One region of the Saccharothrix sp. 6-C genome, then DNA from elsewhere that is predicted to be linked to it. Evidence: riboswitches for the same ligand, from Rfam matches in the RefSeq annotation. Region 1 holds a riboswitch; each other region holds the start of a gene.
The links. A riboswitch is a leader RNA that binds a small molecule or an ion and turns the genes downstream of it on or off. The one in region 1 is predicted to bind glycine.
Positions count from the first base shown of each region.

Region 2: linked by a shared signal. The riboswitch ahead of gcvH (glycine cleavage system protein GcvH) and the one ahead of gcvT (glycine cleavage system aminomethyltransferase GcvT) in region 1 are both predicted to bind glycine.
Region 3: linked by a shared signal. The riboswitch ahead of gcvP (aminomethyl-transferring glycine dehydrogenase) and the one ahead of gcvT (glycine cleavage system aminomethyltransferase GcvT) in region 1 are both predicted to bind glycine.

Region 1 is NZ_CP064192.1:6,653,732-6,660,300, forward strand. It holds gene IOD16_RS28040 (YciI family protein) at 1-149, shown strand, start outside; gene IOD16_RS28045 (RNA polymerase sigma factor) at 158-1,303, shown strand; gene IOD16_RS28050 (malonic semialdehyde reductase) at 1,316-1,921, opposite strand; gene glyA (serine hydroxymethyltransferase) at 2,001-3,266, opposite strand; gene gcvT (glycine cleavage system aminomethyltransferase GcvT) at 3,281-4,423, opposite strand; glycine riboswitch at 4,549-4,643, opposite strand; glycine riboswitch at 4,645-4,732, opposite strand; gene IOD16_RS28065 (DUF3817 domain-containing protein) at 4,796-5,098, opposite strand; gene IOD16_RS28070 (hypothetical protein) at 5,113-5,490, opposite strand; gene IOD16_RS28075 (helix-turn-helix transcriptional regulator) at 5,595-6,083, opposite strand; gene IOD16_RS28080 (hypothetical protein) at 6,285-6,446, opposite strand.
Region 2 is NZ_CP064192.1:7,436,554-7,443,122, reverse strand. It holds gene IOD16_RS31870 (hypothetical protein) at 1-301, opposite strand, end outside; gene IOD16_RS31865 (hypothetical protein) at 307-489, opposite strand; gene ald (alanine dehydrogenase) at 833-1,939, opposite strand; glycine riboswitch at 2,135-2,229, shown strand; gene gcvH (glycine cleavage system protein GcvH) at 2,377-2,757, shown strand; gene IOD16_RS31850 (L-serine ammonia-lyase) at 2,762-4,126, shown strand; gene IOD16_RS31845 (glutathione peroxidase) at 4,174-4,659, opposite strand; gene IOD16_RS31840 (transcriptional regulator) at 4,656-4,970, opposite strand; gene IOD16_RS31835 (hypothetical protein) at 4,963-5,670, opposite strand; gene IOD16_RS31830 (ABC1 kinase family protein) at 5,702-6,569, opposite strand, start outside.
Region 3 is NZ_CP064192.1:6,317,814-6,324,382, forward strand. It holds gene IOD16_RS26455 (helix-turn-helix transcriptional regulator) at 1-341, opposite strand, end outside; gene IOD16_RS26460 (DUF3224 domain-containing protein) at 391-792, shown strand; gene IOD16_RS26465 (hypothetical protein) at 777-1,865, opposite strand; gene gcvP (aminomethyl-transferring glycine dehydrogenase) at 1,957-4,845, opposite strand; glycine riboswitch at 5,001-5,091, opposite strand; gene IOD16_RS26475 (MerR family transcriptional regulator) at 5,200-5,766, opposite strand; gene IOD16_RS26480 (bifunctional nuclease family protein) at 6,329-6,569, opposite strand, start outside.

The sequences.
Region 1 (6,569 bases):
GGTGGATGGTGATCGACGTCGACAGCTACGAGCGGGCCGTCGAGCTGGCCGGCGAGCTGTCGGCCGCCCCCGGCGCCGGCGGCAGGCCGATCCACGAGTGGCTCGAGCTGCGCCCGTTCCTGTCCGCGCACCAGGCCACCGCGGAGTGACGTCCGGAATGGACGCGCTCCTGCTCCGGAGCCTCACGCCGGGCGTGCTCGGTGTCCTCGTCCGCCGCGGAGCCGACTTCGCGGCGGCCGAGGACGCCGTGCAGGACGCGCTGGTGGAGGCGGTCCGCGCCTGGCCGGACGACCCGCCCCGGGACCCGAAGGGCTGGCTCGTCACGGTGGCGTGGCGCCGGTTCCTCGACGCGAGCCGCGCGGACGCCGCCCGGCGCCGGCGCGAGGACGTCCTCGACGAGGAACCGGCGCCGGGGCCGGTGTCCACGGTGGACGACACGCTCCAGCTCTACTTCCTGTGCGCCCACCCGTCCCTGACGCCGTCGTCGGCGGTCGCGCTCACGCTGCGCGCCGTCGGCGGGCTGACCACCCGCCAGATCGCCCGGGCGTACCTGGTGCCGGAGGCGACCATGGCGCAGCGGATCAGCCGGGCCAAGCGCACCGTCGCGGGCGTGCGGTTCGACCAGCCCGGCGACATCGCCACCGTGCTGCGGGTCCTGTACCTGGTCTTCAACGAGGGCTACTCGGGCGACGTCGACCTGGCCGTCGAGGCCATCCGGCTCACCCGGCAGCTCGCGGCGGCGATCGACCACCCGGAGGTGGCGGGGTTGCTCGCCCTCATGCTGCTGCACCACGCCCGGCGCGCGGCCCGGACCGCGCCGGACGGCAGCCTGGTGCCGCTCGCCGAGCAGGACCGCGGCCGGTGGGACACCGGGGCGATCGCCGAGGGCGTCGCGATCCTCCAGGCGGCGCTGTCCCGCGACCGGCTGGGCGAGTTCCAGGCGCAGGCCGCCATCGCGGCGCTGCACGCCGACGCGCGGACCGCCGAGGAGACCGACTGGGTGCAGATCGTCGAGTGGTACGACGAGCTGGCCGGCCTGACCGACAGCCCCGTCGTCCGGCTCAACCGCGCGGTCGCCGTGGGCGAGGCCGACGGGCCGCGCGCCGGGTTGGCGGCGCTCGCGGCCCTGGACGACTCGCTGCCCAGGTACACCGCGGTGGCGGCGTACCTGCGCGAACGCGACGGCGACCTCGACACGGCGGCCCGGCTGTACGCCGAGGCGGCCCGCCGGGCGACCAACCTCGCCGAAGTCGCCCACCTGACCCGTCAGGCGGCCCGGCTCAACGGCCGCCGGTCCCGCTGACGGGCGAAGGGCTCAGACGATGCGGACGGCGTCGGCGAAGTCCAGGCGCGGGTTGCGCGGGTGGGTGCCGGTGTGGTCCGGGTGTCCGATGTTGACGATCACCAGGGGCAGCTGCCCGGTGTCGGCGAAGAACTCGCCGCGCACGCCTTCCGCGTCGAAGCCGCTCATCGGTCCCGCGGCCAGCCCGGCCGCGCGGACGCCGACGATGAAGTAGCCGACCTGGAGCAGCGCGCTGGTCTTGGCCGCCTCGGTGCGCGCCGCGTCGTCCGCGAACGCCGCCTTCGCGCCCGGGAAGTGCGGGAACGTGGTGGCCAGGTGCTCGTGGAAGTCGGTGTCGGCGGCCAGGATCGCGGTCACCGGCGCGGCGACGGTCTTGGCCCGGTTGCCCTCGGCCATGTGCGGCGCGAGGCGCGCCTTGGCGTCCTCGCCGCGGACGAACAGCACGCGCAGCGGCTGGCTGTTCATCGCCGTCGGACCCCACTTCACGAGGTCGTAGACGGCGCGGAGCTGCTCGTCGGTCACCGGCTCGTCGGTGAACGCGTTCGCCGTGCGGGCCTCGCGGAACAGCAGGTCCTGTGCGTCGCGCGGCAGTGCCAGCGCGTCGAGGGTCGCGGTCATGGTGCCTCTTTCGGTTGTCCCGTACGCGGGTTGCGCACGGGACAACCTCCAGTATTGGCGAGCTATTTCGTGTCGTCGTTCACAGGGTCGGGTACAGCGGGTGCTTCGCGGCCAGCACCTCGACCCGCGACCGCAGCTCCGCCAGGTCCGGCGAGGACCCCAGCGCCGCCGCGATCACGTCCGACACCTCGGCGAAGTCGGCCGCGCCGAACCCGCGCGTGGCCAGCGCCGGCGTGCCGATGCGCAGGCCGGAGGTCACCATCGGCGGGCGCGGGTCGTTCGGCACCGCGTTGCGGTTGACCGTGATGCCCACCTCGTGCAGCCGGTCCTCGGCCTGCTTGCCGTCCAGTTCGGACCCCACCAGGTCCACCAGCACGAGGTGCACGTCCGTGCCGCCGGTGAGCACCTTCACACCCGCCGCCGCCGCGTCGGGCTGGGACAGCCGCTCGGCGAGGATCTTCGCGCCCTCGACCGTGCGCCGCTGGCGGTCGGCGAACTCGGGCGACGCGGCGTGCTTGAACGCCACCGCCTTGCCCGCGATCACGTGCTCCAGCGGGCCGCCCTGCTGGCCGGGGAACACCGCCGAGTTGATCTTCTTCGCCAGGTCGGCCTCGTTGGTCAGGATCACGCCGCCGCGGGGGCCGCCGAGGGTCTTGTGCGTGGTCGTGGTCACCACGTGCGCGTGCGGCACGGGGCTCGGGTGCAGGCCCGCCGCCACCAGGCCGGCGAAGTGCGCCATGTCGACCATCAGGTACGCGCCCACCGAGTCGGCGATCCGGCGGAACTCGGCGAAGTCCAACTGGCGCGGGTACGCCGACCAGCCGGCCACGATCAGCTTCGGCTTGTGCTCGGTCGCCAGCCGCTCCACCTCGGCCATGTCGACCCGGCCGTCGGAGTCCGACACGTGGTAGGGCACCACGTGGTAGAGCTTGCCGGAGAAGTTGATCCGCATGCCGTGGGTGAGGTGGCCGCCGTGCGCGAGGTCGAGGCCCAGGATCGTGTCCCCCGGCTGGAGCAGGGCGAACATCGCGCACGCGTTGGCCTGCGCGCCCGAGTGCGGCTGCACGTTCGCGAAGCCCGCGCCGAACAGCGCCTTGACCCGCTCGATCGCCAGCCGCTCGATCACGTCGACGTTCTCGCAGCCGCCGTAGTAGCGGCGGCCCGGGTAGCCCTCGGCGTACTTGTTCGTCAGCACCGACCCCTGCGCCTGGAGCACCGACACCGGCGTGAAGTTCTCCGAGGCGATCATCTCCAGCGTGCTCTGCTGCCGGTGCAGCTCGGCGGCGACGGCGTCCGCGACCTCCGGGTCGAACTCCGCGAGGGAGGTGTTGAAGTGCTCGGACATGTGTGGGGTCTCCCTTACGAGGTGCGCTTGTAGAAGGGCAGTGCGACGACTTCGACCGGCTCGTGCCTGCCGCGGACGTCCACCGAGAGCCGCGTGCCCGGCTCGGTGTTGCCGACGGTGACGTACGCCATCGCCACCGAGTAGCCCAGGGTCGGCGACAACGCGCCGCTGGTCACCTCGCCGATCCGGGCGCCGGAGGCGTCCAGCACCGGGTAGCCGTGCCGCGGCGCGCGGCGCGAGGCGGTCTTCAGGCCGACCAGCACCTGCTCGGCGCCCCGCTCGGCGACGGCGGCCAGCGCCTCGCGGCCGACGAAGTCACCCGGCTTGTCCAGCTTCACCACCCGGCCCAGGTTCGCCTGGAACGGCGTGCGGTCGCGGCCCAGCTCGTTGCCGTACAGCGGCATGCCCGCCTCCAGCCGCAGCGTGTCGCGGCAGCCGAGGCCGGCGGGCTTGAGGTCGTGCGGCGCGCCCGCCTCGAGCAGGGCCTGCCAGACGTGCGCGGCGTCGTCCGGGGCGACGAACAGCTCGAAGCCGTCCTCGCCGGTGTAGCCGGTGCGGGCCAGCAGCACGGGCTTGCCGGCGACCTCGGTCGGGTACGACGCGTAGTACTTCACCGCGGCCAGGTCGGTCGGTGTGAGGCCGGCGAGGATGGCGGTGGCCTTCGGGCCCTGCACGGCGAGCAGCGCGTAGTCGGTCGAGGCGTCCGTGACGGTCGCGTCGAAGCCCTCGGCCCGCTCGACCAGGGCCGCGTGCACGACGGCGGCGTTGGAGGCGTTGGCCACGACGAGGTACTCGTCGTGGCCGGCCGACGTGCGTCCCCCGGCGGTGGGCGCGGAGGGGTCGAGGCGGTACACGATCAGGTCGTCGATCACCCCGCCGTCGGCCTCGCAGATCATCGTGTAGCGGGCGCGGCCGACGCCGATCGCGGACGCGTGGCCGACCAGGGCGTGGTCCAGCGCGGCGCCCGCCTCCGGGCCGGTGAGCAGGATCTCACCCATGTGGGTCAGGTCGAACAGGCCCGCCGACGTGCGCACCGCGTGGTGCTCGGCCAGCTCGCTGTCGTAGCGCAGCGGCATCCGCCAGCCCGCGAAGTCGGTGAACATGGCCCCCAACGCCTCGTGTTCGGCGTGCAGGGGCGTGCGGCGGCTTTCCATCAGGCGGGCCCTCCCTGGGTGCGGACATGCCGATGGGCCGACCGGTCGGGTCGACGGGCGGGCACGTCCGAGAGATTCACGAGCGAAAGGATGACACGGTCCACCGGAGACTCCTCGTCGAGTGAGCCTCCCCCTCTGCCATGAGCCTGAGAGCTTCGCCACCGGGTGAGGGCGGCTTGCACCGTGGGCGAGGCGCACCGGGTGCGCCTGCTTTCCAGAGTTGCCTTCGTCGCGCGGTACCTGGGCCTGAGAGATTCCGGGGAGGAGTTGCTCCTTCGGCGCCCCGCTCGGGGACTCTCCCGCGCGACATCGACGGCCGTGTTCAGTTGGTACCGCCAGACGCTAGGGGTGCCCGGCGGGCGGGGTCAAGCCCGGTCACAGGCTCTTCTCGGCCCGGACGCTCTCGACCACCTTGCGCTCGGCGTAGAACGACACGAACGGGATCGTGCCCGCGAGCAGCACCAGCACCGTGCCCTTGATCGACCAGCGGGACTTGAGCGCGAGGTCGACGGTGAGCACCAGGTACACCGCGTAGAGGAAGCCGTGGATGGGGCCGATGACCTGCACCATGCCCGCGTTGCCGCCCGCGTACTTGGCGATCATGCCGACCACGAGCAGCAGCAGGCCGACACCGACCACGTAAGCCATGAACCGGAACCTGGTCAACGCGCCGCTCATCGCCCTACCTTCGCTCACCGCTGGTCCCGCGCGTTGAGTTCGGCGAGCATGCGGTTGTAGGCCGCGAGCTCTTCGTCCTCGTCGTCCCGCACGGGCGCTCTGACGGGCTCAACGGTAACGACCGGCCGCGACGGCGCGGCCACCGGCTCCGGCGCGGCCTCGTCGGCGGCCTCGGCCCGGCGGCGGGCGTCCAGCCTGCGGATGCGCCACACCATGAACGCGGGGAAGAGGCCGAACAGCGGCCACTGGAACACGTAACCCAGGTTCTGGAACGTGCCGCCGGCCTGGGAGAACCGGTCCCACTGCCAGTAGGCCAGGCCGCAGCACACGACCAGCGACGCCAGGCAGACGGCCCCGATGGCCAGGCGCTGGGGGGTGATGAGGCCTCGCACGCCTCAAGAGTACTTCGCACGGGGCTGGGGCTCCCCGCACGGGAGCCCGCACCCTCCACGGTGAGGGCTCCTCGACCTCAGGAGCCCGCCCCGACTCGTCGGACCTAGGCCACGCCGTCCCGGCGTTGCCTCTGCAACCTGGCCACGCACCAGGCCGCCGCGCTACCCCGACGCAGGTGCTGGAGCACCGTCATCGGGCCGAGGCGACGACCGAGGTCGGCGGGCGAGAGCCCGGCCGCCCGGTAGTCGAGAGCGCGCTGGTCCAGCGGGCTGATGCCCGCGTCCCACCACTGCTCCGCCTCGGACAGGTCGCCCACCAGCTGCCAGTAGCTGGCGGCCGCGGCGAGCAGGGGCTCGGGCACCTCGGGCGCCCGCTTCCGCATCGCCGCCACGTACGCCGGATCCGCGGACTCGACCTTCACCAGGCCGCGGGGACCGCCATTCGCCCGCTGCACCGGGATCCCCGGCGCGGACGGCGGCGCTTCCGCGAGCCACGCGTCCTTGATCCGGTTCACCTCCTGCAGCTCGGCGTCGTCCGAGCGCTCAGCCGCCCACTGCCGCAACAGCTCGTCGACTCCGGAGTCCTCGACCATTCTGCCTCCTCATCGGTCGAAGATCAGCCAATGCGACGCACCGTATTAGCGGGTACCGACAACCGCTAGACCCTGGTTTGTCAAAAACCCTGTTACCAGGGCGTTATAGCCCTCATTCCACCCGTACGGTGCAACGTTCGAGGGCCGTGGTCACCGATCGTGACCGCATTGAGCGGAGTTCGCGGGGCTGCCGCGCGTCCCCTAGGCGAAGAGGCTGCGAACGAAGGTGATGATCGACTCGGCGCCGGACTGGAGCCACCCGACCGCGGTCCGCACCGCTTCGGCGGACTCGTTCGGCTGGGTGATCAGGAGGAACAGCACCAGCGCGACCGCCGCCAGCGTCACCACCTTCTTGACGTTCACTGATCGGTCTCCGTCCGTCCGACTGGGAGGTGCGGCCGTGCGCCGCACCGGTCGTGTCAACGGCCATGGTCCCTCATTCACCCGGATGATGACGATCGAACCCGCCGCCGTCCCTCGACCGGT
Region 2 (6,569 bases), 780 kb from region 1:
GGCGCAACGTGCGCAACGGGCGGCGGCGTTCGCGGTGCGGCAGACCGTCGCCGATGAGGTGCTGGTGGGCCATCGTCCACACCTGGCACGGCCACTTCTTGTGCCGCAGGATGCCGGGGCACGCGCCGCAGCGGCCGTCGGGATCGGGTTGGTGCACGGTCAACAGCAGCCGCCAGCCGTCGGCCAGGCGGTGGATCTCGGACCGCGCGAGCGGCACCAGGGCGTCCGCCGCGCCGCTCTCGGCGACCTGGTCCAGCAGCGCCAGCCGGCGCAGCACGGCGGCCCGCAGCACTTCGTCCACGCCGGTCACATCCTGTCGGCGACTTGGTCGAGCAAGCGGTGCAGCCTGCGCGTCTGCGTGACCGACATCACAGCGGACTCGCCGGGCGGTGCGACCAGCAGAACTCGGTCGTCCTCGACGAGCACGGTCATCGACCGGTCCCGCCCGAACGGGTCGTGGCAGTCGATCCAGCCCTCGGGTTCAGCCATCTGCGCTCCGATCGGAGGTGGCGCGGCGGAGCGCCGCGCGAGCGGACGACCCCGCTCCGTAGCTGCGGGGTTCCCGCCCTGTGCATCGGTCGCGAGGGCGTCGTGACTTACCCGTTATCACCCAAGTTCACTCGATTGCTTGAGCGCGCACACAGCGTGTCGCCACCGCCGGGCGAAATGTGCGCCGGATCGGTGGGGTCGCTGGGCAGGGACCCCTGTTCCCGGCTAAGATTGGTCACGCGGCCCGCTCCCAGTGACCCCCAGGCTGGTTGAGCGGGCCGTCTTTCTCACCGAAGGGCCCCGCTCACAGCACGTGAGCGGGGCCCTTCGCGGTAGCGGGGTGTCAGAGGTCGACCGGCGTGTGGGTCATCCCGTGCGCCTGCGCGACCGGCAGGTTCGTCAGCAGGCCCTCGTGCGCGTTCAGGCCGAGCGCCAGCGACGCGTCCGCCCGCAGCGCGGCCTCCCAGCCCAGGTCGGCCAGCGCCACGGCGTACGGCAGCGTCACGTTGGTCAGCGCGTAGGTCGACGTGCGCGGCACGGCGCCGGGCATGTTCGCCACGCAGTAGAAGACGGTGTCGTGCACCTGGTAGGTCGGGTCGGCGTGCGTGGTCGGCCGCGAGTCGGCGAAGCAGCCGCCCTGGTCGATCGCGATGTCCACGAGGACCGAGCCGGGCTTCATGTCGGCCACCAGGTCGTTGCCGACGAGCTTCGGCGCCTTCGCGCCGGGCACCAGCACCGCGCCGATGACCAGGTCCGCCTCGCGGACGGCCTCCTCGACCGCGTACCGGTTGGACGTCACGGTGCGCAGGCGGCCCTGGTAGAGCGCGTCGATGTGGCGCAGCCGGTCCACGCTGGTGTCCAGGACCTGCACGTCCGCGCCCATGCCGACGGCGATCGCCGCCGCGTTGAGGCCCGCCACGCCGCCGCCGATCACGACCACCCGCGCCGGGTGCACGCCCGGCACGCCGCCGGGCAGCACGCCGCGCCCGCCGGACGGCTTCATCAGCGAGTACGCGCCCACCTGCGGCGCGAGCCTGCCCGCCACCTCGGACATCGGCGCCAGCAGCGGCAGGGCGCCGTTCGGCGTCTGCACGGTCTCGTAGGCGACGGCGGTGGTGCCGGAGTCCAGCAACGCCTGCGTCAGCGGCCGGTCGGCGGCCAGGTGCAGGTACGTGAACAGGACCTGGCCCTTGCGCAGCCGCGGGTACTCCTCGGCGATCGGCTCCTTGACCTTGAGCACCAGGTCGCCCTCGGCCCACACGTCGTCCGCGCCGGGCAGCACCTTCGCGCCCGCGGCCAGGTACTCCTCGTCGGTGATGGCCGAACCGAGGCCCGCGCCGGCCTCGACCACCACGTCGTGGCCGCGCTGGGTCAGCTCGTGGGCGCCCGCCGGGGTCAGCGCGACGCGGTACTCGTGGTTCTTGATCTCACGGGGGACGGCGATCCGCACGGTGGGCTCCTTCGGCCGTTGTTACACCAAAGGTCCGGTAACGGGTATTCGGTGTCATCGTGCCGCCGGCACCAACGGGCCGGTTCGGCGTTGTGCTGATCGAACAAGCCCGGTGGCGCGTTGACACCCGTCGGGCCCGGCACCTAGCGTGCGGGCCAACCAACTGAACATCGGCCGCGGCGCGCCAGGAGCGCCGGAACCCGCGCGGGAGAGACCTCGGTGAACGTGCCGGGGCGCCGAAGGAGCAAGTACCCCGCACACTCTCAGGCAGCGAGAACCGCTCGGGTGAGGCGACTCTGGAAAGCGCGCCCAACCGCGCGCACCCACGGTGCAAGCCGGGTCGGACCGACGGTCAGCCGTCGCGACACCCCGGCGAAGCTCTCAGGTCCCAGGACAGAGTGGGGCTCTGGTGGACCTTGCCGTGAGGGAGCGCTGTCGTGACTTATCCGGACAACCTGCTGTACACGCCAGAACACGAGTGGGTGGACTGGGCGCCGGGTACCCAAGAGCCCGTGGCGGTCGGCATCACGTCGTACGCGGCGGACTCGTTGGGTGACATCGTGTTCGTGGAGCTGCCCGAGGTGGGCGCCGTGGTGACGTCCGGCCAGGTGTGCGGCGAGCTGGAGTCGACCAAGTCGGTCAGCGACCTGTACGCGCCGGTCAGCGGCGAGGTGGTGGAGGTCAACCCGACTGCCGTGCGCGACCCCTCGTTGATCAACAACGACCCGTACGGGGCCGGTTGGCTGTTCAAGGTGGCCGTGACCGACGCGTCCGGGCTGCTGACCGCGGTGAAGTACGCGGAACTGACCGGGGACTGACGTCATGGCGATCAGCGTGTTCGACCTGTTCTCCGTGGGCATCGGACCGTCGAGCTCGCACACGGTGGGCCCGATGCGCGCGGCGATGATGTTCGCGCAACGGCTTCGGCCCTCGGCGGCCTCGGTCGACCGGGTGCACGTGGAGCTGTTCGGCTCGCTCGGCGCGACCGGGCACGGGCACGGCAGCCCCAAAGCGGTGCTGCTCGGCCTGGAGGGCTCCCGGCCGGAGGAGGTCGACCCCGAAGAGGCCGAACGGCGGGTGGCGGAGATCCGCGCCACGGGACGGCTGCGGCTGGCCGGCGCGCGGGAGATCGCGTTCACCGAGGACACCGACCTGGTGATGCACCGGCGCAAGTCGTTGCCGCTGCACCCCAACGGCATGAGCTTCACCGCCCACTCGGGTGCCGCCGTGGTCGACTCGGCGGTGTACTACTCCGTCGGCGGCGGGTTCGTGGTGGACGACACGGCCACCGGCGCCGACCGGATCAAGGCCGACGAGACACCGGTCGCGCACCCGTTCCGGACGGGTGACGAGCTGCTGGCGCGGTGCCGGGAGACCGGCCTGTCGATCAGCGAGGTCATGCTGGCCAACGAGCTGTCGTGGCGCGACGAGCGGTCGGTGCGCTCGGGGCTGCTGGGGATCTGGGAGGTGATGCAGCAGTGCGTCGAGCGCGGCTGCACGCAGACCGGCGTGCTGCCCGGTGGCCTGAAGGTGCGGCGGCGCGCGGCCGAGATGCGGCAGCGGATGACCGCCGAGCACTACGCCACCGACCCGTTGCGGGTGATGGACTGGGTGACGCTGTTCGCGTTGGCGGTGAACGAGGAGAACGCCGCCGGCGGCCGCGTGGTGACCGCGCCGACCAACGGCGCGGCCGGCATCGTGCCCGCCGTGCTGCACTACTACACCCGCTTCGTGCCGGGCGCGTCCGACGACGGCGTGGTGCGGTTCCTGCTGACGGCGGGCGCGGTCGGCGTGCTGTTCAAGGAGAACGCCTCGATCTCCGGCGCCGAGGTCGGGTGCCAGGGCGAGGTCGGCTCGGCGTGCTCGATGGCGGCGGGCGGGCTGGCCGAGGTCATGGGCGGCACGCCGGAGCAGGTGGAGAACGCGGCCGAGATCGCCATGGAGCACAACCTGGGGCTCACGTGCGACCCGATCGGGGGACTGGTCCAGATCCCGTGCATCGAGCGCAACGCGTTGGCGTCGATCAAGGCGATCACCGCGGCGCGGATGGCGTTGCGCGGCGACGGCTCGCACTTCGTCTCCTTGGACAAGGTCATCAAGACCATGCGTGAGACGGGCAAGGACATGAAGGTCAAGTACAAGGAGACGGCCCGCGGCGGCCTGGCCGTGAACGTCATCGAGTGCTGACCTGGGGCGTGGGAGGCGGTGGACGGCCGCCTCGCACGCCCGCCTGGTCAGGGCAGGACGGCCTCGATCGCCTTGACGACGGCCTCGTCCTCGGGCTCGGTGCGCGGCCGGAACCTCGCGACGACCTCGCCGGACGGGGCCAGCAGGAACTTCTCGAAGTTCCACTGCACGTCGCCGGCCGCGCCGTCGGTGTCCGCGAACGCCGTCAGCTCGGTGTACAGCGGGTGCCGGGACGGGCCGTTCACCTCGACCTTCTCGAACAGCGGGAACGTGACGCCGTAGGTGGTGGAGCAGAACGTGGCGATCTCCTCCGCCGTGCCCGGCTCCTGCCCGGCGAACTGGTTGCACGGGAACCCGACCACGGAGAACCCCTGGGCCGCGTACCGCTCCTGCAACCGCTCCAGGCCCTGGTACTGGGGCGTCAGCCCGCACTTCGAGGCGACGTTCACCACCAGCACCGCCTTGCCGGCCAACTCGCCCAGGCTCGACGGCTCACCGGACAGCGTGCGCAGCGGGATGTCGTGGATGCTCATGCCCGCGAGGCTACGTGCCGTTCGACGAGCGCACGCAGGGCCGTCATCTCCGCCGCCAGCGCGGTCACGCCCGCCGCCGTCACCCGGACCCACGTCCGGGGCCGCTTGCCGTCGTACCCCTTCTCCACCGAGACCAGCCCGGCCTGCTCCAGCACCGCGATGTGCCGCGACAGGTTGCCCGCGGTCAGCTCCAGGGTCGACCGCAGGTAGCCGAACTCGACCCGCTTCGCCTCCGCCGCCACGGTGAGGATGCCCAGCCGGTGCTTCTGGTGCACCACGTCGTCCAGCGACGCGGTCGGGTGCTCAGCCACGCCGCAAACCCGCCAAGCCGCCGACGACGAGCACCAACCCGGGCAGCACGACCACGCTGCCCAACGACCACGTGCTGGGCGTGACGCCCTCCAGTGGCGTGAAGCCGGCGGACACGCACAGCGCGACCAGGTACGCCGCCGTGATGGTGGTGAACCGGGTGCTGCGCTCCACCGCCGCCAGCACCACCAGGCCGAGGCCGATGGCGATGAACTGCCCGATCGCCGGCTGGTCGTGCTGGAGGACCGCCGTGCCCAGCACGGCCGCCGTCAGGGTCGCCGCGCGCGGCGCCTTCCACCGCCACAGCACGGTCGCCGCGGCGAGCACGATCAGCCCGACCGCGGTGCCCGAGGAGAACCTGAACGGCAGGTGGTCCAGGGCCAGGCCGACCACCGGGCCGCCCAGGCCGATCGCCAGCGCGCCGAGGTAGCCCTCGGTGGACGTCTCGATGCCCACCCGCGCGCCACGTCCGCGGTACCACCACACCGTCGCGAGCCCGCCCACCACCAGGACGGCCGTCCAGTACACGCCGAGCGCCACTGGGTGCCGCACGTCGAACCCGCGCGACGCCGACCCCGGCGCGTGCAGCGGCACGGCCAGGAACGACGCGACGCCGAAGAACAGCAGCGGGAACGAGTAGGCGTGCCGGTCCTCCCGCGCCCGGCGGCGCAGCTCGGCCAGGTCACCCAGCAGGTCTGCCACCCAATCAGGTTTGCACCGCAAACCGGCCACGTCAACCGCGTGGCCGGAAGATGGTCACCACCACCCGCAGCCCGAGCAGCACGCTGATGACCAGCAGGTTGTAGCCGAACACCTGGAACAGCGAGATGTCCGGACCGACCCGCGGCCCGCCGTCCGCGCCCAGCAGCAGCACCGCCATCACGCCCGCCGTCGCGCCGAGCACGGTCAGCATCACCTGGTGCAGCAGCGAGACGATGAACTGCCGGTCGCGCTCGTCGGCGAACAGCCGCATGCTCAGCCCCAGCCGGCCCTGCTCCAACGCGCTGGAGATCCGGTCCGCCCGCCGGGGCAGCCGCCGCAGCATGGGCAGCACCGCGTGCAGCTCCTCGGTCACGGTGCGCTTCAGCGACTCGGGTGTGAGGTGCGCGCTGAACTGCTTGTCCGCGAACGACCGCGACTCGACCACGATGTTGAAGCCCGGCGACAACGCGGCCAGCGTGCCCTCCACCGTGGCCAGCGCCCGGAACACCGCCGCGATCTCCGGCGGGATGCTCAGCCCGTACCGGTAGACCAGCTTGAACAGGTCTCCGAACATCTCGACGTCCGGCCGCATCCCGGTGCTGAGGTGCCGTGCCATGAACTGCCCGAGCGCGCGTTCCAGCTGCTGTTCGTCGATCTCGTCGGGCCGCGCCACCAGCTCCAGCAGCGCGTCGCGCAGGCCGGCCGGGTCGCCGTGGTCGATGGCGAGCAGCAGCTTGCCCAGCGCGGACCGCAGCTGCGCGTCGATCCGGCCGACCGAGCCGAAGTCCAGCATGCCGAGCCTGCCGTCACCCAGCAGCATGATGTTGCCGGGGTGCGGGTCGGCGTGGAAGACGCCGTTGAGCATCACCTGGCGCAGCAGCGCGTCCAGGAGGGTGCGG
Region 3 (6,569 bases), 340 kb from region 1:
CGCAGCTCCGGCGGGAGGGCGGCGAGCACCTTGAGCTGCGCCGCCGCCACCACCGCGCCCAACCCCAGCTCCGCCGCCGGGCCGGGCAGGCCGGCCAGGAACAGCGAGTCGGCCTCCTCGGTGGTCAGCCCGGTGAGCCGGGTGCGGTAGCCGTCGACGAGCTGGTAGCCACCCGCCGGGCCGCGGTCGGCGTACACGGGCACGCCGGACGCGCCCAGCGCCTCCACGTCGCGGTAGACGGTCCGGACCGAGACCTCCAACTCGTCCGCCAACTCCCGCGCCGTCATCCGGCCGCGCGACTGGAGCAGCAGGAGCAGGGACAACAACCGGCTGGCACGCATCGCCCCATCCTGACAGGAGCTGTCAGGTACGCCCGGCAAGCTGACTCCCATGAGCACCGCACAGGCCAACGCCGAGATGAAGAGCTGGGACGAGCACACGTGGGACGGCAGGCGCCACGACGAGGTCACCGGCCCGAAGCAGACGGTCGGCGGCATGACCACCGCCTACACCGGTGACCTGGAAGCCGCGGGCGACCTGCGCTTCGTCATGTCCTACACCGACGACGGCTCCTGCGCCTCCACCGGCTACGAGGTCGTCACGGGCACCTTGAACGGCCGCGAGGGCAGCTTCGTCCTGCACCACACCGGCGGCTACCGCGACGGCGTCGCCACCGGCACGTTCACCGTCACCTCCGCCACCGGCGACCTCACCGGCCTCACGGGCACGGGCCGGCTCACGTGGCCGCAGGGCGAGCCGGGCCGGTTCGAACTGGACTACGAGCTGCGCTGACCACCGAGCAGGTCCCACGGCTGCCCGGTCCTCCCGGCCGCCACGGCGAGGACCAGCCGCTCGCGGACCAGCACGGACAGACCGCTCCCGCGGTCGGTCCCGCGGTCCGCGAGCGCGGAAGCGGTCCGCAGCCCCTCCACCGGGCCGACCGGACGCTCCAGCACACCGAGGAACAGCGCTCCGGGCTCTCCCGCGAGGAGGTCGGAGGGCGCCCAACCACCGCGCAACGGCCGGTCCGCGACGCGGATGCCGGTCGGTGGCGCGCTGCGGTACAACTGCTCCTCGACCCGCGCCCGAGTGGTGAGCACCTGCTCGAAGAGGTACTCGGTGTCGCCGTCTCCCGACCGCCGATCACCCGGCGACCCGACCGCCGGTGCTTCCGCCTCCCCGTCCCGCCGGTCGGTGAAGTCGAGCGGGAGCCGCTGCTCCGAACCGGCCTTGCGGTAGACGTCGACGGTGACGTCCGTGCCGGCGAGGTAGCACCAGGTCATCACCAACGGGTGATCGCCGTGGGCCTGCGCCCACGGCAACAGCGCGTTCAGGCGATCCCACGGTTCCTTCGTCACGCTGACCGGCCGTCGTTCCGTCCGCCCGCGCGCCTCACCGGCGAGCCACTGGCCCTTCAAGGCGAACAGGAGGTCGGGCCGCACCCCGGAGCGGGCGAACCGCCCCGCCGACGTGGCGGGCAAGGCGTCGAAGTCGTACAGCGGCCCGAACCGGCTGATGCCCTCCGTGTTCCGGACGCGTTCGGTCAGCATCCCCAAGCCCACGGCCTCGGTCACGAACGACTTGATGCGGCGCGCGCTCGACCTGAACTCATCGGCGCGCAGCACGAAGGCGCCGGCGGTCGTGGTCCTCAGGTACGAGGTGACCAACGCCAGCTCCAGCAGGCGAGTGCCGTGCTTGACCGCGTGCGGAGCCGCCGGAGCGAGCGCGTTGACCTCGAGAGCCTGCAACAGGTCGACGTCGACCGGGCCGGCTCCGTCCTCCCGGACGATGTCCTCGACCTTCGGCGTCCCACTGGACGAGTGGCCCACCAGGTAGACGTGATCACGAACGGTCACCAGGCTCATCCGGCGGACTCTAACCAACCCCGGTCCGCCGGTCGCGGACCGGGACGGCGGGCCACCACCTTTCGGTCGGTGGCCCGCCACGCGTCCTCGGTCAGCCGCCGTAGGCCGAGACCGGCGGGCAGGAGCAGACCAGGTTGCGGTCGCCCTTGGCGCCGTCGATGCGACGCACCGGCGGCCAGATCTTCGGCGCCGAGGCGCCCGCCGGGAACACCGCCACCTCGCGGCTGTACGGGTGGTCCCACTCGGTCGCGATGCAGGCCGCCGTGTGCGGCGCGTTGCGCAGCGGGTTGTCGTCCGCCGGCCACTCGCCCGAGCCGACGCGGTCGATCTCGTGCCGGATCGCGATCATCGCGTCGATGAACCGGTCGATCTCGGCCAGGTCCTCGCTCTCCGTCGGCTCCACCATGAGCGTGCCCGCCACCGGGAACGACATGGTCGGCGCGTGCAGCCCGTAGTCGGCCAGCCGCTTCGCCACGTCGTCCACCGTCACACCGGTCGCCTTGGTGATCGGCCGCAGGTCGAGGATGCACTCGTGGGCCACGAAACCGCCCTCGCCGGTGTAGAGCACGGGGAAGTGCTCGTCCAACCGGCGCGCCACGTAGTTCGCCGCCGCCACCGCGGTCAACGTCGCCCGCCGCAGCCCGTCGCCGCCCATCATCCGCACGTACGCCCACGAGATCGGCAGGATCGACGCCGAACCCCACGGCGCGGCGCTGATCGGGCCGACACCGGTCGCCGGGCCGGCCGCCGGCTGGAGCGGGTGGTTCGGCAGGAACGGCGCCAGGTGCGAGCGCACGCCGATCGGCCCGACGCCCGGGCCACCGCCGCCGTGCGGGATGCAGAACGTCTTGTGCAGGTTCAGGTGCGACACGTCCGACCCGAACTTGCCGTACCGCGCCAGGCCGATCAGCGCGTTGAGGTTCGCGCCGTCCACGTACACCTGGCCGCCCGCGTCGTGCACCAGCCCGCACACCTCGCGCACGGTGTCCTCGTACACGCCGTGCGTCGACGGGTAGGTGATCATGATCGCGGCCAGCGAGTCGCGGTGCGCGTCGATCGTCGAACGCAGGTGCTCGACGTCCACGTTGCCGCGGTCGTCGCACTTGACGACCACGACCCGCATCCCGGCCATCACGGCGGAAGCGGCGTTGGTGCCGTGCGCGCTCGACGGGATCAGGCACACGTCGCGGTGCGAGTCGCCGTTGGCCAGGTGGTAGGCGCGGATCGCCAGCAGCCCCGCGAACTCGCCCTGGCTGCCCGCGTTGGGCTGCAACGACACCGCGTCGTAGCCGGTCACCTCGGCCAGCCACCGCTCCAGGTCCGCGACGATCGTCAGCAGGCCGGCGGCGTCCGACGCGGGCGCGAACGGGTGCAGGTCGGCGAACTCCGGCCACGTCACGGGCTCCATCTCGGCCGTGGCGTTGAGCTTCATCGTGCACGAGCCCAGCGGGATCATGCTGCGGTCCAGCGCCACGTCCTTGTCCGACAGCGCGCGCAGGTAGCGCAGCAGCGCGGTCTCGGAGCGGTGCGCGTGGAACACCGGGTGGGTCAGGTAGTCGCTGGTGCGGCGCAGGTCGGCGGGGATGCCGTCGGCGGTGTCGGCGTCCAGGCCGTCCACGTCGCCGACCGTCACGCCGAACGCCTGCCACACCGCGACGAGGTGCTCGCGCGTGGTGGTCTCGTCGCACGCGATCGACACCACGTCCTCGTCGACCTGCCACAGGTTCACGCCGAGGTCGCGGGCGGCGGAGACGACGGCGGCGGCGCGGCCCTCCACACGGGCGCGCACGGTGTCGAAGAACTCGCCGTGCACGACCTCGACGCCGCCCTCCAGCAGCCCGGCGGCCAGCACGGTCGCCATCCGGTGGGCGCGGGTCGCGATGGCCTTCAGCCCTTCCGGGCCGTGGTACACCGCGTACATCGACGCGATCACCGCGAGCAGCACCTGCGCGGTGCAGATGTTGCTGGTCGCCTTCTCCCGGCGGATGTGCTGCTCACGCGTCTGCAGCGCGAGGCGGTAGGCGAGCGAGCCGTCGGCGTCCACGGACACGCCGACGAGCCGGCCGGGGAGCTGCCGCTCCAAGCCCTGGCGCACGGCCATGTACCCCGCGTGCGGCCCGCCGAACCCGATCGGCACGCCGAACCTCTGCGTGGTGCCGATGACCACGTCCGCGCCGATCTCGCCCGGGGGGCGCAGCAGCGTCAACGCCAGCAGGTCGGCGGCGACGACGGCCTGCGCGCCGGCCTTGTGGATCTCCTCGACGACCGCCGCGTGGTCGCGCACCACGCCGGACGCGCCGGGGTAGGACAGCAGCACGCCGAAGAAGTCGCCGCCGAGGCCGAGGCCCTCGATGCCCTGCGACAGGTCCGCGGTGACGATCTCGATCCCCAGCGGCTCGGCACGCGTCTCGATGACGGCCAGCGTCTGCGGCAGCGTGTCGGCGTCCACCACGAACTTGGTCGACTTCGACCGTCCCGCGCGGCGGACCAGCGTCATCGCCTCGGCGGCGGCGGTGGACTCGTCCAGCATCGACGCGTTGGCCAGCGGCAGACCGGTCAGGTCGGCGACCATCGTCTGGAAGTTGAGCAGCGCTTCGAGGCGGCCCTGGGAGATCTCCGGCTGGTACGGCGTGTACGCCGTGTACCAGGCGGGGCTCTCCAGCACGTTGCGGCGGATCACCGGCGGCGTGGTGGTGCCGTAGTAGCCGAGCCCGATCATCTGCGTCATCGGGCGGTTGCGCGCGGCGAGGGCGCGCAGCTCGGCCAGCGCCTCGGTCTCGGTGGCGGGCGCGGGCAGGTCCAGCACCAGGTCGCGCTCCCGGATCGACTCGGGGACGGCGTGCTGCGCCAGTTCCTCCAGCGAGCCGACGCCGATCACGTCGAGGATGCGGGCCAGCTCGGCGGGCCGCGGGCCCACGTGCCGGTCGGCGAACGGGGTGCCGTGCTCGAGTGCGGCGAGGGGGATGCGGTCCTGCGTCATCGGTGCTGGCCTCCAGGGCTCCGGACAGACTTCTGCCGTTGCCCTCCCCCTCTGTCTTCTGCCCGGCGTCGGGCGCCTGAGAGCTTCACCCGGCTGTCGGGTTTGCACCGTCGGCGGGGTCGGTCGGTGGTGGCCGACCCGCTTTCCAGAGGCGTCTCACCCGCACGGTCCTTGCGCCTGAGAGGTTCCGGGGAGGATTTGCTCCTTCGGCGCCGAGACTGGCTCGGACTCTCCCGCACGGGATAAAGCGACTACGCGCGAAATCGTACCCGGCAGGTGGGTGAACGGCACCGCCGGCGCGACGCGGATCTCACCGCGTGGCGCCGCTCGTCACCTGCCCGCCGGCAGGCCCGGTCAGCCGATGGCCCTGGTCCGGCGGCGACGGGACAGCTCGTCGTTGGCCGGCTCCACGATCTCCGCGCCGTCCGCCCGTTCGGCGGGGAAGTCGTGGATCGTGCCGCTGATCTCCCGCATCGCGCCGGAGACGGCGATCCCGAACACCCCCTGGCCGCCCTGGAGCAGGTCGACCACCTCTTCCGGCGACGTGCACTCGTAGACGGTGGTGCCGTCGCTGAACAGCGTGATCCGGGCCAGGTCCTGCACGCCGCGGCGACGCAGGTGGTCGACCGCGACCCGGATGTTCTGCAACGAGACACCGGTGTCCAGCAGCCGCTTGACGACCTTGAGGACCAGGATGTCCTTGAACGAGTAGAGCCGTTGGCTGCCGGAGCCCTGGGCACTCCTTATCGTCGGGTTGACCAGCCCCGTGCGCGCCCAGTAGTCCAGCTGGCGGTAGGTGATGCCCGCGATCTGGCACGCGGCGGGGCCGCGGTACCCGACCAGTTCGTCCGGCAGCGAGGAGTCCGGGAACAGCTCACCCTGTTCGCCGGATCCGGCCCGGATGGGCGCTTCCTCGACCACGCCTGCCTCCCCTCGGTCCGGTCACGACGACCGGCGACCAACGTGAAGCCGCCGCGGTGTCCGAATCACACCGTGGCAATTCACCTGAGTTCGACGGTAAGACCGCCTAGGGGGCAGGTCAACGCGACGCGCGGGACGTGTCTGACCTCAACGTGAGGTTGAGGTTGAGAGAGTCGGCCGTCGTAAGCCATTCGGGTGACGTTTAGTGATCGTTTAGCCGATCAAGGTTGACGTTGTGTAACCCAGCCGCGTGACCCTCGGAGGGATCACGTGGACCCGATCCACAACGGACCGCACACGCCCGCGAGACGCCGTTCACGGCTCGGGACCGCACGGCTCGGCCCTTCACGACACCGCCCGACCCCATCGGTCCTGTCAAGCACCCGACCCGCTTGTCCCCAGCCGGGCGTGACGCCACCGAGAGGCCGATCCCCGGGTGCGCGGAGCGGACGGACGCGGTCGCAGGGGCCGGCGGGCATGCGGGACTCCGGACCCCCGGACCGCGGCCACCGATCGACCTGGAGCGGGGCCCGGACCCGGACCCGGGTGGACGGACGCTGAACTACGTGTCCGCGCCGCGGAAGTCCTCGGGCGAGACGGAGTCGAGGAACTCGCGGAACTTCTCGACCTCGTCCTCCTGCTCGTCCGGGATGATGAGGCCGGCTTCCGCCAGCACCGACTCCTCCGCGTGGATCGGCACGCCGATCCTCAGCGCCAGCGCCACCGAGTCGCTCGGCCGCGCGGACACCCGGATGTCGCCGTCGAAGACCAGCTCGGCGAAGTACGTGCCTTCTTGCAGGTCC